Regions from separate parts of the Telluria sp. LT1R51-2 genome, predicted to be linked through region 1. Evidence: predicted binding sites of a transcription regulator. Region 1 holds the regulator's gene; the other holds the start of a gene.
The links. The regulator NrdR, encoded in region 1, represses ribonucleotide reductase genes. The targets are predictions, from matches to a motif close to CACNANATNTNGTG.
Positions count from the first base shown of each region.

Region 2: AC56LH_RS16270 (ribonucleoside-diphosphate reductase subunit alpha) is a predicted target of NrdR. The motif match lies at 3,762-3,775, and genes of this name have one in related genera.

Region 1 is NZ_JCASIM010000001.1:996,332-1,001,565, reverse strand. Features, by position in the region: gene AC56LH_RS04425 (pilus assembly PilX family protein) at 1-291, opposite strand, end outside; gene AC56LH_RS04420 (PilW family protein) at 299-1,384, opposite strand; gene pilV (type IV pilus modification protein PilV) at 1,381-1,908, opposite strand; gene nrdR (transcriptional regulator NrdR) at 2,012-2,479, opposite strand; gene glyA (serine hydroxymethyltransferase) at 2,553-3,800, opposite strand; ZMP/ZTP riboswitch at 3,900-4,019, opposite strand; gene AC56LH_RS04400 (SDR family NAD(P)-dependent oxidoreductase) at 4,194-4,940, shown strand; gene ybgC (tol-pal system-associated acyl-CoA thioesterase) at 5,187-5,234, shown strand, end outside.
Region 2 is NZ_JCASIM010000001.1:3,696,993-3,702,226, forward strand. Features, by position in the region: gene AC56LH_RS16265 (ribonucleotide-diphosphate reductase subunit beta) at 1-388, opposite strand, end outside; gene AC56LH_RS16270 (ribonucleoside-diphosphate reductase subunit alpha) at 545-3,490, opposite strand; gene AC56LH_RS16275 (sigma-54-dependent transcriptional regulator) at 3,988-5,234, opposite strand, start outside.

The sequences.
Region 1 (5,234 bases):
GCCGAGACAGCCACCGATGAACGCATCCGCACTGCCGCCCAGGATCGCATTGGCGCGCGCCGAGCCCGGCGCCGCGCCGCCGTCGATATCGTGCTCGGCATCGGTTAAAGCGGCCTTTGCCATTTGCATGGCCAGCACGCGATCGCGTTCGTACGCTGCGCCGCGCGCGCTTTGCAGCGCACCACGCGCCGAAGCAATGCCCGTCATCAGCACCGCCAGCATCAGTACGAGCGCAGTGATGAGCGCGATGCCAGCCTGGCGCCGTGGCATGGGAGAGTGTCGATTGCGCATGCGCGGCTCAAGGCGCGGCCAACGGCGGCGCGGTGGGTAGCGCAGCGCGCGGCCCAGTGGGCGGTGACGCGGGCGGTGACGCGGGCGGTGCAGCAGGCGGTGCAGCAGGCGGCGCAGCGGGCGGCGCAGCGGGCGGCGCCGCCGAAGGTAAAACGGACAGCGCGACGGGCAACGCAATCACTGCGCCATATACCTTGCGCAGGCGCGCCTCGCTGTCACCGTCAAGATCGGCCGCCGCCAGCCGGACACCCGGATCGGCAGCGGCCAGTGCACCGTCGTACCCTGGCCCGAACAGCCAGTGCACGAGGTTGGCCCCGCTGCCGGCAGCCTGACGCGGCCCATGCAGCAGCAAGCCGACACGCACGCTTGCCACGCGCTTCCAGTGGCTGCGGGTACGCAGATCGGCATCACGCTCATCCGGCGTCGACCCGGCCAGTACCAGCGCCGCATCCAGCGCCCGGATTGCGCTGGCATTCACGTACCGGTTGGGCGCGCCATCGCCATCGGTGTCGAGCCCGTAGAGCACCTGGAAACTGTCGACACGCCCTGCCACGGCATCGGACGACCAGTTGCCGGCGCCCCGGTATTTGCAGCGCAATTCGGCGTCGCCCTGCGCATTGCGCGCGACATAGAAGATGCTCCAGCCTTCCTGGTCGCGATGGACTGGAAAGCCGGCGCAATCGAGCGTGCCGCCATCACCATCCGGTGGTGCACCGGTGCCGGCAAAGCGCAGCGCCAGCACGTCGCTGCCGTTGACTGTGGCCGGAAGCGGCGCATCGATGCCGGCGCCGGCGTAGGTCAGCGAGGCCGCATCCAGTCCGGCAACCGCAGCCGGTGCTGCCGGGTCAAGCGCCGGATGCGCCGCCCAATCGACGTGACCGGCCAGGCGCACGGCGCGTGCCAGCGCGTCCAGCGCGTAGCGTCCGGCGTCGTCCATCTCGGCCGCGTCGAGCAGCGCTGCATGCGCCCGCGTGGCGCCGATCAGCAGCGAACCTGCTGCCAACAGCACGGCCAGGCCGAGCACCATCGCCACCATGAATTCGGCGATGGTAAAACCAGGCTGGCGCACGCCCGCACGACGGGGATGCCTCATTGCGCCACCATCAGCACGAACGCCGGCGCGTCGTCATTGCCGTGCCAGCCGATCTTGATCGCCACCGCCGCATGCGCACCGCCGCTGCACGCCCACCGATAGCGGCGGCTGCCGGCATCCCATGGCGCCGCATCGCGGCAGACGGCGATGCGCCCGCCGGGAAAGCGGCCGTGCACGAGCAGGCGTGTTTCATCGAGGTCGAACGCCGCCAGCGCCAGCGGATCGCATGCAGCGGTGCCGAAGCATGTGGGGGCGGCAGCAGGCGGGCCGTCGGCGACGGCGTCGTAGTCGAGTGAAAGATAGGGATTGTCCGCATCGGGCAGGCGCGCCACCGGCCCGTTCGCTGTAATACGCGCCGCCAGCGAACCCGCCAATTGCCCCGCTTCGGCCGTCAAAGCCGCCTGCTGGCGCGTACGGTCGGCCGCCAGTTGCGCCGCGCCCGCACCGACGACACCGATGGCGAGCACGAACAGCGCCACCAGCACTTCGATCAGCGTAAAACCGCGGTGTGAATGGATACGCACGCAAGCCTCCCGATAACGAGCTACGACGTTATCAGGCCGGTTTTACACGCCCGTGCGGCGGCGCAAGCGTACGCCGCGCCGTTCGGGGAACCTCGGGGATGGATTAGTTGTCGAGCTTGCGCTGGTGCCCGACTTCGGCCAGCGCTGCCTGGAACGAATCCAGGTCTTCGAAATTCTTGTAGACCGATGCGAAGCGGATATACGCGATCTTGTCGAGGCCCTTGAGCTCTTGCATTACGAGCTCGCCCACATGGCCGGTGTCGACTTCACGCAGGCCGCTGGTGAGGAGCTTTTCTTCGATGGAAGCAACGGCCTTGTCGATGGCTTGGGCGGCCACCGGGCGCTTGCGCAGCGCCAGCATGAGGCTGCCGCGCAGCTTGGATGAAGCAAACTCGGTACGGCTGCCGTTCTTCTTGACGATGATCGGCATCGACAGTTCGATGCGCTCATAGGTGGTAAAGCGCTTGTCGCACTTGCCGCAGCGGCGCCGGCGCCGGATGGCGTCCCCCTCCTCCGATACGCGGGTATCGAGGACTTGTGTATCTTCATGCTGGCAAAAGGGACATTTCATGGCGCCGGGGCTGCAATACTACGTGGAGACTACCGGGCCAGCGAACCGGCCCGGATAGACAGGGTCAGCCAGCTCAGGCGGCGTAAACCGGATACTTGCTGGTCAGTTTCTTGACTTCGCCCTTGACGCGCTCGATGGTCGCGGCGTCATGCGGGTTGTCCAGCACGTCGGCGATCAGGTTGCCCACGGTGACGGCGTCTTCTTCGACAAAGCCACGCGTCGTGAAGGCCGGGCTGCCCAGGCGGATGCCCGAGGTGACGAACGGCTTTTGCGGGTCGTTCGGGATGCCGTTCTTGTTGCAGGTCATGTGCGCCTGGCCCAGGATTGCTTCGGCTTCCTTGCCGGTCAGGTTCTTGGCGCGCAGGTCGACCAGCATCACGTGCGATTCGGTGCGACCCGACACGATGCGCAGGCCACGCGCGGTCAGCGTGTCGGCCAGTGCCTTGGCGTTCTTGACGACCTGCTGCTGGTAAGTCTTGAACTCAGGCGTCAGCGCTTCCTTGAACGCGACGGCCTTGCCGGCGATCACGTGCATCAGCGGACCACCCTGGATGCCCGGGAAGATCGCGGAGTTGATGATCTTCTCGTGCTCGGCCTTCATCAGGATGATGCCGCCGCGCGGGCCGCGCAGCGACTTGTGCGTGGTCGAGGTGACGAAGTCGGCGAACGGCACCGGGTTCGGGTACTCGCCTGCAGCGATCAGGCCGGCGTAGTGGGCCATATCGACCATGAAGTAGGCGCCGACGGCCTTGGCGACCTTGGCGATGCGCTCGAAGTCGATCTTCAGCGAGAACGCCGACGCGCCGGCGATGATCATCTTCGGTTTGTGCTCGTGCGCCTGGCGCTCGAGCGCTTCGTAGTCGATGTCTTCGTCAGCGGTCAGGCCGTACGAGACGACGTTGAACCACTTGCCCGACATGTTCAGCGGCATGCCGTGGGTCAGGTGGCCGCCTTCTGCCAGCGACATGCCCATGATCGTGTCGCCTGGTTTCAGCACGGCGAAGAACACGCCCTGATTCGCCTGCGAGCCCGAGTTTGGCTGCACGTTGGCGGCTTCTGCGCCGAACAATTGCTTCAGACGGTCGATCGCCAACTGCTCGACGACGTCGACGTATTCGCAGCCGCCGTAGTAGCGCTTGCCCGGATAGCCTTCGGCGTACTTGTTGGTCAGTTGCGAGCCCTGCGCTTCCATCACGGCCGGCGAGGTGTAGTTTTCGGACGCAATCAGCTCGATGTGGTCTTGCTGACGGACGTTTTCTTTCTGAATGGCATTCCACAGATCCGGATCGACATTGGCCAGCGTATGGTCTTTAGCAAACATGTAAAACTCCAATCGATAGTATTCCAGGCAACGAGCGGCGCTGTGTGCGGGTGCGGGAGCCAAAGGGCGCGGGCAGCCGCGATCGAACGCGTACCGGTTGATGGCTGCCCAGGCGAACGGCGTATGGCGTCTCACGTTCCCCGGTGGGTACCCACCTTTGCCGCGCTGCGCACCAATCGGTGGCGCTTGTGCGGTGTTTCGCCAGTTACGTGAGACGTAAAGTCCGCAAATTGTACTGAACTCCCCATTGAAGGGCAAGGAAAGCGCCGTTCTGGTGACCAGCCGGGACGTAATCGCCTGCCCGCCACGGCGGCCTGATCATTTCGGCTACAATTTTGCCAGCCTGCATTTGCCTACTTCTATCTTCCCCACCTTCCTTTTCAAGGATTCATCATGATCGTCCTCATTACCGGCGCATCGGCCGGCTTCGGCGCCGAAATGGCGCGCACCTTCGTTTCGAACGGCCACCGCGTGATCCTGGCAGCCCGCCGCACCGATCGCATCGCCGATCTGGCCGCCGAGCTGGGTGACGCCGCCCTGCCGGTAACGCTGGACGTCATCAGCCGCACCTCGATCGAGGCAGCACTGGCCGGTTTGCCGGCTGACTGGAAACAGATCGATGTGCTGATCAACAATGCCGGCCTGGCGCTCAACACGGTGCCGGCGCACGAAGTGCCGCTGGACGACTGGGACACCATGATCGCCACCAATTGCAAAGGCCTGGTGACGATGACCCGTCTCGTGCTGCCCGACATGGTCGCGCGCGGCAGCGGGCTGGTGATCAATATCGGCTCGACTGCCGGCCACTACCCTTATCCAGGCGGCAATGTGTACGGCGCCACCAAGGCCTTCGTGGAGCAGTTCACGCTCAATCTGCGCGCCGATCTCGTCGGCACCGGCGTGCGCGCCACCAATCTGGCCCCGGGCCTGTCCGGCGGCACGGAATTCTCCAATGTGCGCTTCAAGGGCGACGATTCGGCCGCAGCCAAAGTGTATGAAGGCACCACGCCACTGAGCGCAAAAGATATTGCCGACACCGCGTACTGGATCGCGACGCTGCCGCCGCACGTCAACGTCAACAGCATCGAACTGATGCCGACCTGCCAGGGCTTCTCGCCATTCACGATCAAGCGCGCCTGACCAGGCGCGCGTCCGCGCAGGCACCTGCGCGGACAGGCTGGATGGCCACCGATAGCATGCCCGCCATTTGTGAGAAAATGTTACAGTGATTGGTCTTTTTGCCAAGTATCAAGTCTACTACCGCGCAAAAGCACAATTTTGTGCGAGGGGTACGTAAGTAATTTCCACGATCGATCGCCTGAAACGGTGATATCGAGAAGGAAACTCGCGTAGAATGTTTCTCATGTTCATGTATCGGCAGTAACAATGTCTTCAGTATTTAACTGGCCAGTCAGGGTGTATTACGAAGATACC
Region 2 (5,234 bases), 2.7 Mb from region 1:
GGCATTCGGGGGCCGTGATGTGGCGGTAGGTGCCCAGCACGATATTGTTCGCGGCGAGCGAGTCGGCCGTGACAAAGAAGCCCAGGTTGCGCTTGACCAGGCGGCGCTCGTCTTCCGACAGGCCGTTCGGGCTCTTCCACAGTTCGATGTCGCGCTGCATGTTCACTTCTTGCGGCATCCAGTGGTTCGCGCAGCCGGCCAGGTACTTGTCCCATGCCCATTTGTACTTGAATGGCACGAGCTGGTTCACATCGGTCTGACCGTTGATGATGCGCTTGTCGTCGGCATTGACGCGCTTTGCCACTTCGGCGGCAGGCACGATGGCGAGGTTGGTGTCGGCTTGCGGAGCGCTTGGTGCGCTGGTTGGTTCGTCGTCCCAGTTAAGCATGGTGGTCCCTTCTGTGGTGCGCTGGCGCAGAGGCTGCGGCCCGGGCACGTTGATGCATTGGTTATTCGTGTTGTCGGCGACTGACGCCGTGGTACTTGCCGGAGAGCGAGCCGGCCTTGCAGGCGGCTCGCCTCCTTTACTCAGTGACTGCGAGGATTACTGGCAGGCTTCGCATTCCTCGAAACCGTCGTCGCCCGGACGCAGATAGCAGGCGGCGCCGTCTTCTTCGGTCGCTGCTGCCGTGTTGGCCGCCGGTGCTGGTGCCGGAGCAACCGGCGCTTTCTCGCCAGCCGACAGGCCGCCGGACAGGCCGCCCGAGACCGACACGGCGTTCAGCGCGCCGGTGCGGGTGGTCGATTTTTCCAGGTGCGTCGCGGCGATCGTGCGCAGGTAGTACGTGGTCTTCAGACCGCGCAGCCACGCCAGCTTGTAGGTTTCGTCCAGCTTCTTGCCCGATGCGCCGGCCATGTAGATGTTCAGCGACTGGGCCTGGTCGATCCACTTCTGGCGGCGCGACGCAGCGTCGACCAGCCACTTCGGCTCGACCTCGAATGCGGTTGCGTACAGGTCGCGCAGGTCTTGCGGTACGCGGTCGATTTTCGACAGCGAGCCGTCGAAGTACTTCAGGTCGGCGATCATGACTTCGTCCCACAGATCACGCGCCTTCAGGTCGCGCACCAGGTACGAGTTGATCTCGGTGAATTCACCCGACAGGTTCGACTTCACGTACAGGTTCTGGAACGTCGGCTCGATACAGGCCGAGACGCCGATGATGTTCGAGATCGTCGCGGTCGGGGCAATCGCCACGCAGTTCGAGTTGCGCATGCCGAACTGCTTGATGCGCTCGCGCACCGGCGTCCAGTCCATCTTCGACGACGTGTCCTGCTCCAGGTACTGGCTGCCACGCTCGTCGGCCAGCAGCTGGATCGAGTCCTGCGGCAGGATGCCGCGGTCCCACAGCGAACCGGTGTAGGTCTCGTAACGGCCACGCTCTTCGGCCAGTTCGGTCGAGGCCAGGTAGGCGTAGTAGCAGACCGCTTCCATCGACGTGTCGGCGAACTGCACGGCCTTGTCGGACGAGAACGGGATGCGCATCATGTGCAGGCAATCCTGGTGACCCATCACGCCCATGCCGACCGGACGGTGACGCAGGTTCGAGTTGCGCGCTTTTTCGACCGCGTAGTAGTTGATGTCGATGACGTTGTCGAGCATGCGCATCGCGGTGCGGATCGTCTTTTGCAGCTTGACGTGATCCAGGCCATCGCCCTTCATGTGCTGCGGCAGATTGACCGAGCCCAGGTTGCAGACGGCGATTTCATCGGCGCTGGTGTTCAGCGTGATCTCGGTGCACAGGTTCGACGAGTGCACGACGCCCACGTGCTGCTGTGGCGAGCGGATGTTGCACGGGTCCTTGAACGTGATCCATGGGTGGCCGGTTTCGAACAGCATCGACAGCATCTTGCGCCACAGGTCGAGCGACTCGATCTTTTTGAAGACGGCCATTTCGCCGCGCTCGGCCTTCGCTTCGTACGCCAGGTAGGCTTGTTCGAAGGCCTTGCCGGTCAGGTCGTGCAGGTCGGGCGTCTCGGATGGCGAGAACAGCGTCCAGTGCGACTTTTCCATCACGCGCTTCATGAACAGGTCGGGAATCCAGTTCGCCGTGTTCATGTCGTGGGTGCGGCGGCGATCGTCGCCCGTGTTCTTGCGCAGGTCGAGGAATTCTTCGATGTCGAGGTGCCAGGTTTCCAGGTAGGCGCAGACCGCCCCCTTGCGCTTGCCGCCCTGGTTGACCGCGACGGCCGTGTCGTTGACCACTTTCAGGAACGGCACCACGCCCTGCGAGCGGCCGTTGGTGCCCTTGATGCGCGAACCCAGTGCGCGCACTGGCGTCCAGTCGTTGCCCAGACCGCCGGCGAACTTCGACAGCAGCGCATTCTCTTTGATGGCGTCGTAGATATCTTCCAGGTCGTCGCCGACGGTGGTCAGGTAGCACGACGACAGCTGTGAACGACGGGTGCCCGAGTTGAACAGCGTCGGCGTCGAGCTCATGAAGTCGAACGATGACAGCAGGCTGTAGAACTCGATGGCGCGCGCTTCGCGGTCGTCTTCACGCAGGGCCAGGCCCATTGCGACGCGCATGTAGAACGCCTGCGGCATTTCGATGCGCACGTCGCGCACGTGCAGGAAGTAGCGGTCGTACAGCGTTTGCAGGCCGATGTAGCCGAACTGCAGGTCGCGGTCGGCGACGATGGCCTTGGCCAGGCGCTCGAGGTCGTACTTGCCCAGTTCTTCGTCGAGCAGCTCGTTGGCGATGCCCTTGGCGATGTATTGCGGGAAGTAGGTCAGGTATTCGGCGGCGGCGCCGGCTTGCGCCACTTCGCGGCCGAAGACTTCCTTGCGGATCGTGTGCAGCAGGATGCGGGCGGTGACCTGGCTGTAGGCCGGGTCTTTTTCCATCAGCGCGCGCGCAGCCAGGATGGCCGACTTGTGCAGTTCTTCGACCGGCACGCCGTCGTACAGGTTCTTCATGGTCTCGGCCAGGATCGCGTCGGCATCGACGTGCTTTTCGAGGCCGGCGCAGGCGGCGCCGATCAGACCGATGACGGTGTTGATGTCCAGCAGGCGACGCTCACCGCCATCGACAACATGGATCTGCGGCGCGACGACGGCGCCACCGCCACCGGCGGCTTCTTTCGCGGCGCGACGCTCTTCCATGCGCTTGGCGCGGTACAGCACGTATTCACGCGCGACATCGTGTTCGCCCGAACGCATCAGCGACAGCTCGACCTGATCCTGCACGTCCTCGATGTGGAACGTGCCGCCGTTCGGCTGGCGACGCACCAGCGCGGTGACGACGTTGTTGGTCATCTGCTCGACCAGCTCGCGGATGCGCGCCGACACGGCGCCCTGGCCGCCGGCGATTGCCAGAAAGGCCTTGGTCATCGCGACCGAGATCTTGTGCGGCTCGAACGCCACGACCGAACCGTTGCGGCGGATGACGCGGTAGTCGCCGCGGGCGACGATGTCGGCCGCGGTGGCGCCGGCAGGCGTCGATCCTGGGGTAACGTGTTGATTGATGGAACTATTCTGTGCTGTTTGCATTGCGCCTCCAGGAGCGGTCGGACCGCCGTTGTCTACGTGGCAACCGTCTTGCCGTATTGCGCAAACCCGGTCCGTCAACAAATTAAAAAACGATGCCCTGCCAGCCGGTGGCCTGTGGTGGCAAACCAGAGAAGCAGGGTAAGAACTAGTAAATAATGCGTGTCGACAAGTGCTTAATTAACCGATTGATGGATAAGTTTGTGTGCAACTTGTGGACAACGTATGAACAACTCGCCGCAGCCCGCAATCCTGGTGCTTTTTTAGTCTCTACCACTATATCTAGTGCCGGGCGTTGATATCAGACTAATTGTAGTACCTCATTTGCGGTACAGGCAAGCAAATAAATGCCCAAAATTTTCAGTTTTATCGCGTGCGAGCCTTGACATTCGAGAGTCGCCATCAGGACGGGCAGCGCGCGGTAAGCGACCACTAACGTCAACAAAACTGTGGAGAAATAACCGGGCGCGCGGGACCGCCGCCCGGCTGCAGACAGGCTGTCAATCGTCCGGCGCGCTGATGTCCAGCTTCTGCATCTGGTAGCGCAACTGGCGCACACTGATGCCCAGCAGGCTGGCCGCCTGGGTCCGGTTGAACTGGGTTTGCTGCAGGGCGCGGCCGATGATGTCGCGTTCGACCTGCTCCAGGTATTCGGGCAGGTTGCCCGGCAATTCGGCAGGGCCGACGCCCGGCGGCGCCGATACCGTCGGCGCGACCGGCGCAATCGGTGCGGCCGGTGCAACCGGTGCAACCGGTGCAACGATAGCGGGCGGCGTGACCGCCGGCGGCGCCAGTTCCGCCCGCGCCGGTTCGATCGGCCGCGCCATCTTGAGCGATAAATCGCCCACTTCGATCACGCCATCGTTGGCAAACGCCAGCGCCCGCTCCAGCACGTTTTCCAGCTCGCGCACATTGCCGGGGAACGAATATGCCCGCAGCGCATCCAGCACCCCGGCCCCGAGGGTGGCCTGCCCTGCCCCGGCCAGGCGCTGCAGAATGCCGCCCACCAGCGGCGGCAAGTCGTCCAGCCGCTCGCGCAGCGGCGGCAACCCCAGCTCGATCACGTTCAGCCGGTAGAACAGGTCTTGCCTGAACTTGCCCGTTTCGACGCAGCGCGCCAGATCCTGGTGCGTCGCGCTGATGATGCGCACGTCGACCGGTTCCTCGACCGTTGCACCGATCTTGCGCACGCGCCGCTCCTGGATCGCGCGCAGCAGCTTGACCTGCATCGCCAGCGGCAGGTCGGCCACCTCGTCGAGCATCAGCGTGCCGCCGTTGGCTGCCTGGAAGAAGCCGTCGCGTTCATCGGACGCGCCCGTAAACGCCCCCTTGCGGTAGCCGAAGAACTCGGCCTCCATCAGCGTTTCGGGAATCGCGCCGCAGTTCACGGCGATGAACGGTTTGGCGGCGCGCGAACTCTGCGCGTGAATCTCGCGCGCGGCCAGTTCCTTGCCGCTGCCGGATTCACCCGTGATCGAGATCGGCGCCATCGAGCGCGCCAGGCGGGCGATCTGGGCCCGCAAGGCCGCCATCGCCGGCGAGCTGCCGATCATGCGCGAGTCGGATCCAGCGCCGTCGCCGGGCGCGGCGCTTTCCGATTGCTTGAGCGCCGCGCGCACCATCACGCGCAGCGCGTCCAGCGCCACGGGCTTGGCAATGTAGTCGAATGCGCCGGCTTTCAGCGCCACCACCGCGTTCTCGGCGCTGCCGTAGGCGGTGATCACGGCCACCGGCGTGCCTTTGCCGG